DNA from 2 places in the Streptomyces sp. NBC_00440 genome. Region 2 is predicted to be linked to the other one. Evidence: predicted binding sites of a transcription regulator. Region 2 holds the regulator's gene; the other holds the start of a gene.
The links. Region 2 encodes HrcA, which represses chaperone genes, less so after heat shock. Its sites were predicted from a motif close to TTNGCACTCNGNNNNNCNGAGTGCNAA; they were not measured.
Positions count from the first base shown of each region.

Region 1: the regulator HrcA is predicted to act here: its motif matches at 5,503-5,529, upstream of OHB13_RS14610 (FmdB family zinc ribbon protein).

Region 1 is NZ_CP107921.1:3,280,194-3,288,305, reverse strand. Features, by position in the region: gene OHB13_RS14650 (P1 family peptidase) at 1-206, opposite strand, end outside; partial or broken gene OHB13_RS14645 (MFS transporter) at 503-652, shown strand; partial or broken gene OHB13_RS14640 (ubiquinol-cytochrome c reductase iron-sulfur subunit) at 642-1,214, shown strand; gene OHB13_RS14635 (DUF6755 family protein) at 1,211-1,633, shown strand; gene OHB13_RS14630 (hypothetical protein) at 1,724-1,993, shown strand; gene OHB13_RS14625 (RcpC/CpaB family pilus assembly protein) at 2,170-2,793, opposite strand; gene OHB13_RS14620 (alpha/beta hydrolase) at 3,204-3,980, shown strand; gene OHB13_RS14615 (S-methyl-5'-thioadenosine phosphorylase) at 4,130-5,014, opposite strand; gene OHB13_RS14610 (FmdB family zinc ribbon protein) at 5,113-5,493, opposite strand; partial or broken gene OHB13_RS14605 (MFS transporter) at 5,719-6,939, opposite strand; gene OHB13_RS14600 (potassium/proton antiporter) at 7,185-8,112, opposite strand, start outside.
Region 2 is NZ_CP107921.1:2,436,479-2,444,590, reverse strand. Features, by position in the region: gene OHB13_RS10890 (DUF3097 domain-containing protein) at 1-678, opposite strand, end outside; gene OHB13_RS10885 (MBL fold metallo-hydrolase) at 689-1,474, opposite strand; gene hrcA (heat-inducible transcriptional repressor HrcA) at 1,632-2,642, shown strand; gene dnaJ (molecular chaperone DnaJ) at 2,643-3,779, shown strand; gene OHB13_RS10870 (nitronate monooxygenase) at 3,950-5,023, shown strand; gene OHB13_RS10865 (16S rRNA (uracil(1498)-N(3))-methyltransferase) at 5,020-5,781, shown strand; gene OHB13_RS10860 (hypothetical protein) at 5,947-6,498, shown strand; gene OHB13_RS10855 (ATP-binding protein) at 6,651-7,601, shown strand; gene OHB13_RS10850 (S41 family peptidase) at 7,652-8,112, shown strand, end outside.

The DNA.
Region 1 (8,112 bases), 840 kb from region 2:
TCCACATCGGTGAGCGAGTCCGAGCCGGAGCCCGAGTCGGAGTCCGAGTCGGAGTCCGAGCCAGGCCCAGGGGCGGGTGCAGGCCCAGGGGCGGAGCTTGAGTTCGCGGGCGGGTGTGCGGGTGTGCCGTGCGGGGCCGGGTTGTGCGAGCCGGCTGTGCGGGTCGCGTCAGCAGGGCGCTCTGACGGGGTGTCTGCTGCGGTCATGCCCCCATGGGACCACTGCTGCCTGTGATGTGTGAGGTGACGTCCCTTGTTCTGCCCGCCGTTGCCCCTGCCCCGTTGCCCTTGCCCCTGCTGTCATTGCGTTGTCCCTTCGCCCCCCCCGTAATGGCCGGGTCGGCATCTGACGGAAATGCCTCACCCACCTGCGACACGAAAAAGGCACAAAAAGGACATCACCGACTACGGTGGCGCAGTGACCGAGCAGCCTTCCGCCCCGCCACGCCGCCGCGCTCCGACCCCGTACGACCGGTCCCCGTACGCGAGGCCTCCGGAAAAACATGATCTCCGGACACGCCGTCTCCGTACGGGCGACGGCCGCGGGCACCGTGGTCTCGCTCCTGCTCATCGTGGCCATCGTGCTGGGCAGCCGCTTCCTGCGAGACTTCGACTCGGCCCTGCTGCCGTACGCCGTCGCCAGCGTCTTCCTCCACCACGCGCCGCGACTATCTGCGGATCGTCACCACCGTCTCCGGGGGCCTCGCCGTCGGCGGCCTCGGTGTCGCCGGGGGAGTGCTGAAGCGGCACGGCGACAGCGAGACCGCCCCCACCCCCAGGAAGGTCACCGACCGGTTGCTGCCCGGTGAGTCCGTTGCCTTCCGCTTTCCCGGCGACGAGGACCGTGCCGTGGCCGTACGTCTCGCGGACGGCACCCTCGCCGGCTACTCCGCCGTCTGCACGCACCTCGCCTGCGCCGTTCTGTGGCGCAAGGACCGCGGTGCCGAGGGGGAGCTCTACTGCCCCTGCCACGAGGGTGCCTTCGACGCCCGGACCGGTGAGGTCACCGCCGGTCCGCCCCCTCGGGGACTGCCCCTGGTGCTCCTCGTGGAGAGAGATGACGGCAGTGCCTGGGCTCTTGCCACCGCCCGCTCCGGTGAGGACATCAAGCACGCGGTGTGCCGGTAGTTCAAGGACTCGGAGCCGGAGTCGACCGCGCGGATCGGTTGTCCCGGTGCGACGGGGGCGACACGCGAGAGAGGGGAGCAGACATGAGCGACCAGCCACCGCAGCCCGAACCACCGCAGCCTGAACCATCGCGGTCCGAACCACCGCAGCCCGTGCCACCCCGCCCCGAGTACCGGCCGGGCAGTGTTGAGCCCCGTCTCAACCGGCTGCTCGCCGAACGGTATCCGCAGATCCGCGCCACCAGCGGGTACGGCGACCCGCGGATCCGGCACACCGGCCCCGGCCCCGGCGCGGGGAGCGAACAGGAGTCTGAACGCTCCTCCAAGCTGACCGCCCGGCTCGTCCTGGCGATGACGGTCGTGATCGGCCAGCTCTGGGCGCTCACGATCACCGTCAACGAGTGGATGGAGGGAAACACGGGCACCGCATGGTGGGGCGCCGGTTTCCTCTGTCTGTCGTTTCTGGTGGTACTCGGGCTCTGGCGCCTCGACCCGAAGGACCGGTGAGGGGCAGGGCGGGCGACGGGCCACACCTGGCACAGGCCCTGGTGGGGGCAGGCGGAGCCGTACGGCAGCCGGGCGCCGTACCCTTGCCGTATGAGCACTGCCCCCGCTTCCGGCCCCGGCCCCCGTGACGACGAGGACCGCGACCCCGCGGCCCCCTCCGGCGCGACGCCACCGGAGTCCGGGCCGAAGCCCACGCCCACGCCGGTGTCCAAACCGGTGTCCAAGCTGGTCTTCGACGATCCGCTCGACCAGCAGTCCCCGGACGACACGGACCACGGCTGGGGCGACCGGCCGTCCGGCGGGAGCAGTGCGTCGGATCTGGCCCGCTTCCTCGACGAGAAGCCGCCGCACCACATCTGACCCGCCCCTGGGCGCACCGGAAGCGGAACGCTCCGCTCCGCCACCTGAGGCGCTGCGCCACCACGAAGCTGTCCAATTACCCCACTCCCGCAGGGGATATGACTGGGCATCCGTGCTGTTCGGCTCACGGTTCAGCACAGCCGGCGCAGGCTTCAGCACTGGATTCAGCACAGCGTTCAGCACAGGGTCACCGCCAGTTTGGACGTGGCTCCGGCGCCTGCCAGCGCGGTCGCCGTCGAGCGGGGCACAGTGAGCACGACGAGCGCTCCGGCGTCGGGGGAGGCGTCGTCCGAGGCGCCCGCATCCGGCACGTCGGCCACCCGTACCCCCGTCGCGACCACCCGCGCCGCTCGGGCGCTTCCCGGCGGACCTGACCCCGCCGAAGCGCCGTCGGCTGTGGCATCACCGGCCGAGGCAGCACCGATCGCGATGACATCGACGTGGTCGCCGGGGGCCAGCAGCCGTACGGTCGCCGCGTCGGCAATCCGTACCGGCGCGGACACCGGAGCCGACACCGGAGTTGCGCGGTCCGAGGCCGCAGGGGCGCCCGGCGCACGGCCCCGCCCGTCCGCAGCGTCGGCCCGGGGCTCCGCCCGGACGGCAATAGACGGCTCCCCGCCCCCGACGTCGCGAGGTGCCCAGGCGGCCAGGGCAGCAGCCGCGAGAACCAGCCCCGCCACCACCGTCCGGTGCCATCGACCCAGAGCCCGCCGGATACGGTGCCGTCCCGGGCGCACCCGCAGCGGGGCGAACTGCGGCACTCCGCGCGGCTCGGGCGCGGATACGACAGGTACGGGCATGGGGATCATGGCAACCACCGCCTGGTCAGAGGAGTCCGTGGCGAACTCCTCCCACGATCCGGCGTTCCGCGACATCCTGCTGAGAGCTGTGGATTACTCGCGAGTTGTGGACAACCCGTTGCCCCGCCGACCCGTTGCCCCGCGCTCATACCCCTGGCGGGAAGGGGCGGAAAGGAGCGGGAAAGGGCGGAAAAAAAGGGGTGGGTTGAACCGCGATCGGGCTGCTAGCTTTCAGTCGACCGCGACACCGGCCCGACGCGACATCGTCGGACCGAGACACCGTCCCGAGGAGGTGAGACCCATGAACGCCGTATCCACGTGGGTGCTCCCCCTCCCGTCACGGTCAGGCGATTGACGCAGGTGTCGCCGGGAGCGCCACGACAACAAGGCACTCCCGAAAGGCAACACTTATGCGATCTCTACAGTTCACCGCCGAGTCGTCACGGAACGGCCTGCTCGAACGCGACTTCACCGTCCCCGGAGTCCCCGGCGTCCCCGGCGTCCTCTGGTCGCCGGCCTCCGCCCCCGCCGAGCCCGCGCCCCTGATCCTGATGGCCCACGGCGGCGGCAACCACAAGAAGCATCCCGCGATGTCCGGCCGCGCCCAGCGCGTGGTGACCGGCTGCGGCTTCCACGTCGCCGTCATCGACGCGCCCGGTCACGGCGACCGGCCCCGCACGGCGCACGACGAGGAAGAAGTCGCCGAGCTGTTCCGGGCCAGGGCGGCGGGCGAGCCGGAAGGCCCGATCGTCGTGCGCTACAACGACCACCTGGCTCAGCTCGCCGTACCCGAGTACCGGGCGACCCTGGATGCCCTCCAGGAACTCCCGGAGATCGGCGCCGGCGGTCCCGTCGGTTTCTGGGGCATCAACATGGGCACCGCGATCGGCGTACCGCTGGTGGCGGTCGAACCCAGGATCACAGCCGCGGTATTCGGCCAGCACTGGCCCGATGTCCTTGCCGAGAAGGCGAAGCGGATCACCGTCCCGATCGAGTTCGACCTGCAGTGGGATGACGAGCACATCTCGCGCGAGGAAGGTCTCGCGCTGTTCGACGCCTTCGCCTCGAAGGAGAAGTCGTTGCACGTGAACTCGGGCAAGCACAAGGAGCTGCCCAGGTTCGAGGCAGACAGCGCGGTCCGGTTCTTCGCCCGGCACCTCGGCGGCGCAGTCACCGCACCGCCCTGATCCGAGCGGTTGCGGGCGCCGGGCCGGCCGGCCCGGCGCCGCGCAGCCTCGGCGGGCATCTCCTCGGATGCCCGCCGTCCTCACCACTCGGCGCCCACGCACTCGGCGCCCACGCACTCAGGGCCATTCCCCTCAGCCGGCCCCACCCTTCAGGGCAGCGTGATCCCCGGGTCGACCCCGTCCAGCGCACGCGCACAGTGGCACGCCTTCGACTGCTCCGCAGGCAGCCCGGCCACCGCGTCGAAGAGCACCGTGCGCAGCCGGTCCACATTGGCGGCGAAGACCCTCAGCACCTCGTCGTGGGAGACGCCCTCCCCTGCCTCGGCCCCCGCGTCCAGGTCCGTGACCAGCGTCATCGACGTGTAGCAGAGCCCCAGTTCACGGGCGAGGACCGCCTCGGGGTGCCCGGTCATGCCCACCACGGACCAGCCCATCGCCGCATGCCAGCGCGACTCGGCCCTGGTCGAGAACCGCGGCCCCTCGATGATGACCAGAGTCCCGCCGTCCACCGGCTCCCACTCCTGCCCGCGCGCCGCCGCGAGGGCGGCCTTGCGGCCGGCGGAGCAGTACGGGTCGGCCAGCGACACGTGCACCACGTTCGGGATGCTGCCGTCCGGCAGCGCCTGACCGTCGTAGTACGTCTGCGTGCGTGCCTTCGTACGGTCCACCATCTGGTCCGGTACGAGCAGCGTCCCCGGCCCGTACTCCGGCCGCAGCCCGCCCACCGCGCACGGGCCGAGCACCTGCCGTACGCCCACGGACCGCAACGCCCAGAGGTTCGCCCGGTAGTTGATGAGGTGCGGGGGCAGATGGTGGCCGCGCCCGTGCCGGGGGAGGAACGCCACCCGGCGCCCGGCGATCTCACCGAGGAAGAGGGAGTCGCTCGGCTTCCCGTACGGGGTGTCCACCGCGACCTCGGTCACGTCCTCCAGGAAGGAGTAGAAGCCGGAGCCGCCGATGACCCCGATGTCCGCCGTGGGGGCCGCGGTGTCTCCCGCGGTTGCCTGGTCTGCCGAGTTCGCCACATTCACCATGCCGGTCACACTATCCGGGGTTCCGGACGGGCCCGGGCCACTCCGGACATGCCGGAAACCCCACCGTCGGACGACGGCAGGGTTCCGGGAAACCGGTATCAGGCGGCGGAGCTGCCGCTGGAGGAGCTGCTCGACGAGGACGCCGACGATGCCGAGCCGCCGGACTTCGAGGCACCGGCCTTCGCGTCGGAGCCCGAGGAGCCGGACGAGCTCGAAGAGCCGGACGAACCCGAAGACGAGTCCGACGAGGACGACGACGAACCGGCGGGCTTGGAAGACGCCGCCGTGCTGCTCGACGAGGAGCCGCGGCTGTCGTTCCGGTAGAAACCCGAACCCTTGAAGACAATGCCGACCGCCGAGAACACCTTCTTCAGGCGTCCATCGCAGCTCGGGCATACGGTCAGGGCGTCATCGGTGAACTTCTGCACCGCCTCAAGGCCCTGGCTGCATTCGGTGCACTGGTACTGATAGGTCGGCACTTGCTCCTCCTGGCACTCTCACTCAGTGAGTGCTAACGACGTTCTATAGTGACGTATTCCGCTGGATCAGTCCACTGAGACCGGCACTCGGTGACCCATCCCACGCCCTGCGCCACGCTTGATGCCACGGCCTGCGCCCCGCGCGGTGTCGTATTCCGGGCCCGCTTCCGAGCCCTGTTCCGTGCCCTGCTCGGTGTCCTTCTCCGTGCCCTGTTCCGTGCCAGGTCCCGCGTCGCGGGGTGTCAGCCGCGACCGCAGCGCCAGCAGGGTGAGCAGTGCCAGTACGGTCCCGCCCATCGGCACCAGGAATCCGGCGCTGGAGCTGAACGAGTCGGTCAGCTCGCCCGCCACCGATACGGCCGCGGCCTGTCCCAGTGCCACCGAACCGGTCAGCCAGGTGAAGGCCTCGGTGCGCGCCGAAGCCGGCACCAGGGTGTCCACCAGGGTGTATCCGCTGATCAGCGCGGGTGCGATGCAGAGTCCGACCAGCAGTCCGAGTCCCGCTACGAGCGGCACCGTGTGCATCGCCCAGAGCCCGGACGCGGTGACGGCCAGCGCGGTGTACGCGACCAGCAGCCGGGACTTCGGCGCGATCTTCCAGGCGATGGCCCCGCAGACGATGCCCGCGAGCATGTTGCCGGCGGCGAAGACCCCGTACAGCACGCCGTTCACACCGGGCCGGCCGATCTCCTCGGCGAACGCGGTCAGTGAGACCTGCATACCGCCGAACACCGCGCCGATCCCGAGGAACGCCACGGCGAGCACCCGTACGCCCGGCACCGACAGCGCGGAGATGTGCCGCTCGGAGGTGTGGCTGTTGTCACGTACCCGGACGGACGGCTGGGTCCGGCGCTGCGCCGCGAAGACGAGGCCGCCGATCAGGGTCAGCGCGGCCTCGGTGATCAGCCCGGCCGCCGGGTGGATCCCGGTGCACAGTGCGGTCGTCAGCACCGGGCCGATGACGAAGGTGAACTCGTCCGTCACCGATTCGAAGGCGGCGGCCGTCGACATGAGGGGCGAGCCCTCCAGTTTCGCGGCCCAGCGGGCCCGGACCATCGGGCCGACCTGCGGTACCGACGCACCGGTCGGCACAGCGGCGATGAACAGCGCCCACAGCGGCGCGCCCGCCATCGCGAGCACCGTCAGGGTGATCACTGAAGCGGCGTGCACGAGGACACCGGGGAACAGCACGGCGCGCTGCCCGAGCCGGTCGGCGAGCTTGCCGCTCTGCGGCGCGAACAGCGCCATGGAGACACCCGTCACAGCGGCGACGATGCCTGCGTTTCCGTACGAGCCCGTCGTGTGCTGCACCAGCAGCACGATGCCGATGGTCAGCATCGCGAAGGGCTGCCGCGCGGCGAAACCGGGCAGCAGGAACGTCCATGCGCCAGGTGTGCGCAACAACTGCCCGTACCCCGGACGGGTCTCGGAGACCGTGGACACCACGGCCTAGCCTTTCTGCCGCCTGGTAGCACTCCCCTTGGTGTACAGGCATACGAAGGCATGCGTACGGGAGCTGCCGAGAGCTGTCCTCTTGCGCGGAACTGCGGTAGGCCGGGCCGTTTCGTCGTGCGGAACTCCTGCGCGGATACCGCGCACGCACCGCGACGGGGGGTGCCTCGACCGCCATACGGTCGCGCCAGCTCTGCATCAGGCAGAGTTGGTCGATCAGGTCAATCAAGTCAATCGGGTCAAGCCGATCGGTTCATGGTACCGCTACTCGCGAGCCATCCCGCCAGCTTGCCTCCCTGGCCGATCGCCCGCAGCCGTGCTTCGGCGGCGTCGCGCACCGGATTGGTCGCCACCACGAGCAGTTCGTCCCCGCGCCGCAGCACCGTCGAGGGCTGCGGTACGAAGCTCGTGCCGTCCCGGACGACCAGGGTGACGGCGGCGCCCTTGGGCAGCCGCAGCTCGCCGACCTCGACGCCGTGCATCCGGGACTTCTCCGGGATCGCCACCGACAGCAGATGCCCGCGCAGCCGCTCCAGGGGCGCCGATTCGATGCCCAGGTCCGCCGCGGCGTCGGCGCCGTCGCCGAGGCTGAGCTTCCTGGCCAGCCAGGGGAGCGTCGGCCCCTGCACCAGTGTGTAGACGACGACGAGCACGAAGACGATGTTGAAGACCCGGGAGCTGCCGTCGATGCCGGACACCATCGGGATGGTCGCCAGGATGATGGGGACGGCTCCGCGCAGCCCGGCCCACGACATCAGGGTCTGCTCCTGCCAGGGCACCCGGAACGGTGCCAGGCTCAGCAGTACGGAGACCGGCCGCGCCACCATCGTCAGGACCAGGCCCACGATCACCGCGGGCCAGAAGTCGCTGCCCAGCTCGTGGGGGCTCACCAGCAGTCCGAGCAGGACGAACATGCCGATCTGGGCGATCCAGCCGAGACCCTCGGCGAACCCGCGGGTGGCCGGCCAGTGCGGCAGCTTGGCGTTGCCGAGCAGCATCGCGGCGAGGTAGACGGCGAGGAAGCCACTGCCGTGCGCGATGGCGCCGGCCGCGTACGCCGTGATCGCGATGGCCATCACGGCGATCGGGTAGAGGCCGGAGGCGGGCAGCGCGACATGGCGCAGCCCCCACGATCCGAGCCAGCCGACGGCGAGGCCGATCGAGGCG
Region 2 (8,112 bases):
GCACACACCCGTCTTCCAGTCCTGCCCGCGCGGTACGGCCGGCCACCCCGCGATGCCCACCGACGACGGCTTCACCGCCTCCCAGACGTCGATGTAGGGGTGCCCCACCACCAGTGCGTGGTCGCTGGAGACCTCCGCCGCGATACGGGACTCCTTCGAGCCCGGGACCAGATGGTCGACCAGCACCCCGAGCCGCGCGTCCGCCGCCGGGCCGAACTCCGCGACGATCGCGGGCAGATCGTCGATGCCGCCCAGATACTCGACGACGACGCCCTCGATCCGCAGGTCGTCGCCCCACACCCGCTCGACCAGCTCCGCGTCGTGCCGCCCCTCGACGTAGATCCGCCCGGCCCGCGCGACCCGTGCCCGCGCGCCGGGCACCGCCAGCGAACCGGACGCCGTCAGGTGGGTGCGCTGCTGCGCCGCTGTGGGACGTACGAGAGTGACCGGGCGCCCCTCAAGCAGGAAGGCGCGCGGCCCCATCGGGAACACCCGGTGCTTGCCGAAGCGGTCCTCCAGGGTGACCGTCGGCCCCTCGGCCGTCTTCTCACAACGGATCACCGCACCGCAGAACCCGGTGGCGATCTCCTCGACCACCAGATCGGGCTCGGCCGCGACCTCGCGGGCGGGCGTCTGCTTCTTCCACGGCGGCGTGAAGTCCGGGCTGTAGCTGCGCATTCCGCAGACGCTACGACACCCTGGAGCGTGCTGCCAGCACATCACGTTGAGCGCGGACGAACGCGGCGTCGACCACGGCCCCGTGCCCCGGTACGTACAGCGCGTCCTCGCCGCCCAGCGCCAGCAGCCGGTCCAGCGCCGCGGGCCACTGGGCGGGCATCGCGTCCGGGCCCGCCTGCGGCTCGCCCGACTCCTCGACCAGGTCGCCGCAGAAGACGACGTCGCGGCCGTCCGCGCCGTTCCCGGGGGCGGCTCCCTGTCCGCCCGGGACGAGCAGAGCCAGATCGTGGCCGGTGTGCCCGGGGCCGCAGTTCACCAGGGTGACCCGGAGGCCGCCCAGGTCCAGGGTCAGTTCCCCGGACACCTGATGGTGCGGAGCGACCAGATGGGCCACCGCCTCGGCGGCCTCCGCCGCCGCGACGCCGTGGCGCACCGCGTCCTGGCGCAGCTCCTCGGCGCCGCGCGAGCCCCGGGTGAGCAGCGCCTCCGTGCCCACCGCTCCGTAGACCTGGACACCCGCGAACACGGCGGTGCCCAGCACATGGTCGAAGTGCGGGTGGCTCAGCGCGATGTGCGTCACCCGGCGGCCGAGCACCGCCTCCGCGCGCATCCGGAGCTCCCGGCCCTCGCGCAGCGTCGCCCCCGTGTCGAAGAGCAGCGCACCGTACCGGCCCGCCACGAGCCCGGCTGTCGCGTCCCAGCGGGGGAGACGGCACCGGCCCACCCCCGTCGCCAGACGTTCCCAGCCATAGTCTTCCCAGGTGGAGTCTTCCCAAGTGGCGTCAGTGGCGTCCATACCCTGACGCTATCCCCGGTCGGCGGACAACGGCGCGATCGTGCGACGGGCCGCCCTTGCCAGCGGTGAACCTCTCCGCCGTACACTGGGACGCTGCTGGCACTCGAACATTCCGAGTGCCAGGAAGGCCCGGATCGACAGCTGGAGGTGTGCGCGGGTGCTCAGCGAACGCAGACTCGAAGTGTTGCGCGCCATCGTCCAGGACTATGTGGGCACCGAGGAGCCGGTCGGCTCCAAGGCGCTCACCGAGCGGCACCGGCTCGGTGTCTCACCGGCCACCGTCCGCAACGACATGGCGGCCCTGGAGGACGAGGGGTTCATCGCCCAGCCGCACACGAGCGCGGGCCGCATCCCCACGGACAAGGGGTACCGGCTGTTCGTCGACCGGCTCGCGGGCGTCAAGCCCCTCTCGTCGCCCGAGCGGCGCGCCATCCAGAACTTCATGGACGGCGCCGTCGACCTCGACGACGTGGTGGGCCGCACCGTGCGGCTCCTCGCCCAGCTCACCCGGCAGGTCGCCGTGGTGCAGTACCCGTCGCTGACCCGTTCCACGGTGCGGCACGTGGAACTGCTGGCGCTGGCCCCGGCCCGGCTGATGCTCGTGCTGATCACGGACACCGGACGGGTCGAGCAGCGCATGATCGACTGTCCGGCGCCGTTCGGTGAGACTTCTCTCGCCGACCTCCGTGCCCGGCTCAACAGCCGGGTGGTGGGGCGCCGCTTCGCGGACGTACCACAATTGGTGCAGGACCTTCCCGAGTCCTTCGAGCAGGAGGACCGGGGTACGGTTTCCACGGTGCTCGCGACCTTGCTGGAAACGCTGGTCGAGGAGACCGAGGAACGGCTGATGATCGGCGGAACCGCCAATCTGACGCGATTCGGACATGACTTCCCACTGACCATCAGGCCGGTGCTGGAAGCGCTTGAGGAGCAGGTCGTGCTCCTCAAGCTGCTCGGTGAGGACTCGGGCATGACCGTACGCATCGGGCATGAGAATGCCCACGAGGGCCTGACGTCCACATCGGTCGTCGCCGTCGGCTACGGTTCGGGCGACGAGGCAGTCGCCAAACTCGGCGTGGTCGGACCGACCCGCATGGACTACCCCGGAACGATGGGAGCGGTACGCGCAGTGGCACGTTACGTCGGACAGATCCTGGCGGAGTCGTAAGTGGCCACGGACTATTACGCCGTTCTCGGCGTGCGCCGCGACGCTTCCCAGGACGAGATCAAGAAGGCATTCCGGCGATTGGCGCGCGAGCTCCACCCGGACGTCAACCCCGATCCCAAGACGCAGGAACGCTTCAAGGAGATCAACGCCGCCTACGAGGTGTTGTCGGACCCGCAGAAGAAGCAGGTCTACGACCTCGGGGGCGACCCGCTCTCGCAGGCGGGCGGCGGCGGAGCCGGCGGCTTCGGCCAGGGCGGCTTCGGCAACTTCTCGGACATCATGGACGCCTTCTTCGGTACGGCGTCCCAGCGCGGGCCGAGGTCGCGTACGCGGCGCGGCCAGGACGCGATGATCCGGCTGGAGATCGACCTCAACGAGTCGGCCTTCGGCACCACGAAGGACATCCAGGTCGACACCGCTGTGGTCTGCACGACCTGCAGCGGCGAGGGCGCGGCCCCCGGCACCTCGGCCCAGACCTGCGACATGTGCCGCGGCCGCGGTGAGGTCTCGCAGGTCACCCGGTCCTTCCTGGGCCAGGTCATGACCTCGCGGCCGTGCCCGCAGTGTCAGGGCTTCGGTACGGTCGTGCCGACCCCGTGCCCCGAGTGCGCGGGCGACGGGCGCATCCGCTCCCGCCGCACGCTGACGGTGAAGATCCCGGCCGGTGTCGACAACGGCACCCGCATCCAGCTCGCGGGCGAGGGCGAGGTCGGCCCCGGCGGCGGCCCCGCCGGTGACCTGTACGTGGAGATCCACGAGCTGCCGCACGCGGTCTTCCAGCGGCGCGGCGACGATCTGCACTGCACGGTGACGGTCCCGATGACGGCGGCCGCGCTCGGCACGAAGGTGCCGCTGGAGACGCTGGACGCGCTGGAGGAGGTCGACATCCGGCCGGGCACGCAGTCTGGCCAGTCGATCCCGATGCACCAGCGCGGCATCACGCATCTGCGCGGCGGCGGCCGCGGCGACCTGATCGTGCATGTCGAGGTGCTCACCCCGACAAAGATGGACGCCGAACAGGAGCGCCTGCTGCGGGAGTTCTCCAAACTGCGCGGCGAGGAACGGCCCACCGGCCAGTTCCAGCCGGGGCAGCAGGGGTTGTTCTCGCGGCTGAAGGATGCGTTCAACGGTCGGTAGCGGGGTTGTTCTTTCTGCCGGGGGTCCGGGGGTCGTCCCCCGGGGGATGCAGTCGGCCGGGGGACGAGGGGTTGTTCTCCCGGCTGAAGGATGCGTTCAACGGGCGGTAGCCCCCGGCGTACTCGCGCCACCGATTCGGTGCGGTGCGGAGGACGTGGCACGATGCGGTCATGTCCTCCGTACTCGCCGATCTCTGCCGATATCCGATCGTGCAGGCCCCCATGGCGGGCGGTGCTTCAGGCCCGCAGCTCGCCGCAGCCGTCTCCGAGGCCGGTGGTCTCGGGTTCCTCGCCGCCGGGTACAAGACCGCGGACGGCATGTACGAGGAGATCAAGCAGCTGCGCGGGCTGACCTCCCTGCCCTTCGGTGTGAACCTGTTCATGCCGCAGTCCGAGCACCCCGATCCGGCAGCCGTCGAGGTCTACAGCCACCAGCTCGCCGGTGAGTCGACCTGGTACGAGACGCCCCTCGGCGACGTCCACGGCAGCTCGGACGACGGGTACGAGGCCAAACTCGCCGTCCTGCTCGACGACCCCGTCCCGGTGGTCTCCTTCACCTTCGGCTGTCCCTCCCGCGATGTGCTCGACGCCTTCGACCGGGTCGACACCTTCACCATCGTCACCGTCACCACCGCCGAGGAAGCGCAGACCGCCCAGTGGTGCGGCGCCGACGCGGTCTGTGTGCAGGGCATCGAGGCGGGCGGCCACCAGGGCACACACCGCGACGACCCGCAGAACGACGGCACGGGCATCGGCGTGCTGTCGCTCATCACGCAGGTACGGGAGACCGTGCAGCTGCCGGTCATCGCGGCCGGCGGGCTGATGCGCGGCGCGCAGATCGCGGCGGTGCTCGCGGCGGGCGCGGAGGCGGCGCAGCTCGGTACGGCCTTCCTGATCTGCCCGGAGTCCGGGGCGAACAGCCTGCACAAGCAGGCCCTGACCAACCCGCTCTTCGTCCGCACGGACCTCACCCGCGCGTTCAGCGGGCGCCCGGCGCGCGGTCTCGTCAACCGGTTCATGCGCGAGCACGGACCGTATGCCCCCGCCGCCTATCCGCAGGTGCACCACCTCACGGCCGGACTGCGCAAGGCCGCGGCCGGGGTGGGCGACGCCCAGGGCATGGCGCTCTGGGCCGGCCAGGGCCACCGGCTCGCCCGTGAGCTGCCCGCCGGTCAGCTGGTCGAGGTGCTGGTGGCCGAACTGGACGCGGCCCGCGCGCTGTTGGCCGAGGACGGTACGTCATGACCGCCCCGGTCTTCGTCGTCGACGCGGCCCACGGCCTGGACGCGGCGGCCCCCGGCGGCAGATTCGTCCTGGACGGTCCCGAGGGCCGGCACGCGGTGTCCGTGAAGCGGCTGCGGGCGGGCGAGGACGTCGTACTGACCGACGGCGCCGGCCGCTGGGCGCGGTGTGTGGTCCTGGCGGCCGAGGGCAAGGACCGCCTGGAGGTCCGGGTGGACGCGTGCACCGACGATCCGCCGCCCGTGCCCAGGATCACCGTCGTACAGGCGCTGCCCAAGGGCGACCGCGGCGAGGTCGCCGTCGAGACCATGACGGAGACCGGCGTCGATGTGATCGTGCCGTGGCAGGCGTCGCGCTGTATCACCCAGTGGCGCGGCGACCGGGGCGCCAAGTCCCTGGCCAAGTGGCGCAGTACGGCACGCGAGTCGGGCAAGCAGTCCCGGCGCACCCGCTTCCCCGAGATCACCGATGCGCTGAGCACCAAGCAGGTCGCCGCACTCCTCGCGGACGCGGACCTGGCCGGGGTGCTGCACGAGGACCAGGAGTACGGCAGCGAGCCACTGGCAGCGGCCGAACTCCCCACGCGGGGCGACATCGTGCTGGTCGTCGGCCCCGAAGGGGGAGTGTCGCCGGAGGAGCTCGCGGCGTTCACGGCCGCCGGAGCCGGGGTGTACCGGCTGGGGCGCAGTGTGCTGCGTACCTCCACGGCGGGGACGGCCGCGGGAGCGCTGCTGCTGGCCCGGACAGGACGCTGGGGCTGACCAGGCCCGCACCACAACCGCCCCACCGCACCCCACAACCGCCCCACTCCACCCCCCGCCGGTCCACGCCCAAGCCACCCGACCGCGTACGCACCGCCACCCGCGAGAGTGAAGTGGGCGCGAAGAGGCTGCACATCGGCCCCTTTCAGTGGGAACCTGCCCTGTATGGGGGCATTGAGACGTGTATCGAGGCACGCACGGTACCGGTCGGTTCTCGCGACGATCGGCGCTGTCTGCGCGGCAGTTGCGGGTCTCGCGGCCTGTGACCCGATCGACGGGGTCAACACCGGGTCCGTCGCCTACACCACCGACCGCACCGCCACCAGCGCCCTGGAGCACCACGGCGTCGGCGTCGACTGGCTGACCTGCACGGCAGACGCCGCGCCCGGTGCCTCGCCCGCGCCCGCCGCCACGCGCGACGTGGCGCAGGTCGACTGCCAGGGCAGGACCAAGGACAAGCAGGACATCACTGTCAAGGGCAGGGTGACCAGGACCGTCGACGGACGCTGTGTACGGGGCAGCCTGACGAGCACGGTCGGCGGGGAACTGGCCTTCAGGGCCACGCTGCTGGGCAACTGCGCGGCCCCGCCCCCGGACGACACCACCACCGCCCCCGCACCGGGCCGGGGCGGATACAGCGGCGGATACAGCGGCGGCGCGCAGCCGACGGCGACCGTCACGGTGACCGCCACCGTGACGCAGTACCCGGGCAAGTAGCGAACGCGCGAACCGGCAGGCAGCCCGGCCTGATCCGAACGGAAGACCACAACTAGGTATATCCCGCTTAGGTATCCCATCCACGGATTTAGGTGTACGGATCTTCGCCCCGGGCCCGCGCGCGGCGGCCCGTCGCCGGTCAGAGTGGGTCCATGGCTGCCCTTCCCGAACCGGACGTCCTTCCCGAGCCGGACCTCGGCGCGCTCGCCGAACGCCTTGCCGCCACCCGCCTCGTGACCCTCACCGGCCCCGGCGGCATCGGCAAGTCACGGCTGGCCGCCAGACTCAGCGAGGCGACTTCGCGCACCGGCACGCCCGTGCACCGGGTCGACCTCTCCGGCTGTCCGGACGCGGCGCTCGTCCCGTACATGGTGGCCACGGCGCTGCACACCGCACCCGCACCCGGCACCGACCCGGTACGCGCGGTGCTCGACCTGCTCACCCACAGCCGGGGGCTGCTCGTCCTGGACACCTGCGAACATGTGCTGACCGGCTGCGCCTACCTCGTCGGCCGGGTGCACGACAGCTGTCCCGGGCTCCGGATCCTGACCACCAGCCGCAAACCGCTCGACGTACCGGGCGAACAGCTGGTGGAGGTCCCGCCGTTGCCCCGCCGGCGGACCGCCGGGCTGCTCCAGAAGCACGCCGCCTCGTACGGCGTCGAGCTGCCCGACTACTGGGCCGGGCAACTGGCCGATCGGCTGGACGGGGATCCACTCTCCACCCTGCTCGCCGCCCGGAGCCTGCGGCTGATGACCGCGCAGCAGTTGCACGGGTCGCTCTGCGCGCCCGGTGGGCGGTTCACCGTCCTCACCGACGGCCCCGGCGACCCCGCCAGACACCGCACGCTCCTTGAGGCCGTCGAGTGGAGCCACGAGCTGTGCAGCAGGGCCGAACGGCTGCTCTGGGCCCGGCTGTCGGCGTTCACCGGTGAGTTCACCGCGGAGCAGGTCCGTACGGTCTTTCCCGACGGGTCCTCGCTCGTGTCCCTGGTGAGCTCGTCGGTGGTGCTCGCCCGGAGCGACGGGACCTACCGGCTGCCGCTGGCGCACAGGGAGTACGGACAACTCAGGCTCGCCGGGCTGGGCGACGCCCTAGGGTGATCCTTGTGAAGCAGCCTTCCTATCTCCGGTTTCCGCATGTCCAGGGCGATCTGATCGCCTTCACCGCTGAGGACGACGTCTGGATGGCCCCGCTCGACGGCGGCCGTGCCTGGCGGGTCAGCGCCGACAACAGCCCCGTCAGCCATCCCCGGATATCTCCCGACGGCCGCTGGGTCGCCTGGACCTCCACCAGGGACGGGGCGCCCGAAGTCCATCTCGCCCCGGCCGAAGGGGGCCCCGCCAGGCGTCTGACGTACTGGGGCGACGCACGGACGTCCGTCCGGGGCTGGACCCCGGACGGTGAGGTGCTCGCCATCAGCACCCACGGCCAGATCTCGCTGCGGCGCAGCTGGGCGCGGGCCGTTCCGGTCGACGGCGGCCCGGCGCGGACCCTGCCGTACGGACCGGTGGGCTCCCTCGCGTACGGGCCGGACCAGCGGGTGCTGCTCCTCTCGGCGACGATGGGCCGCGAGGCCGCCAGCTGGAAGCGGTATCGGGGTGGCACCGCGGG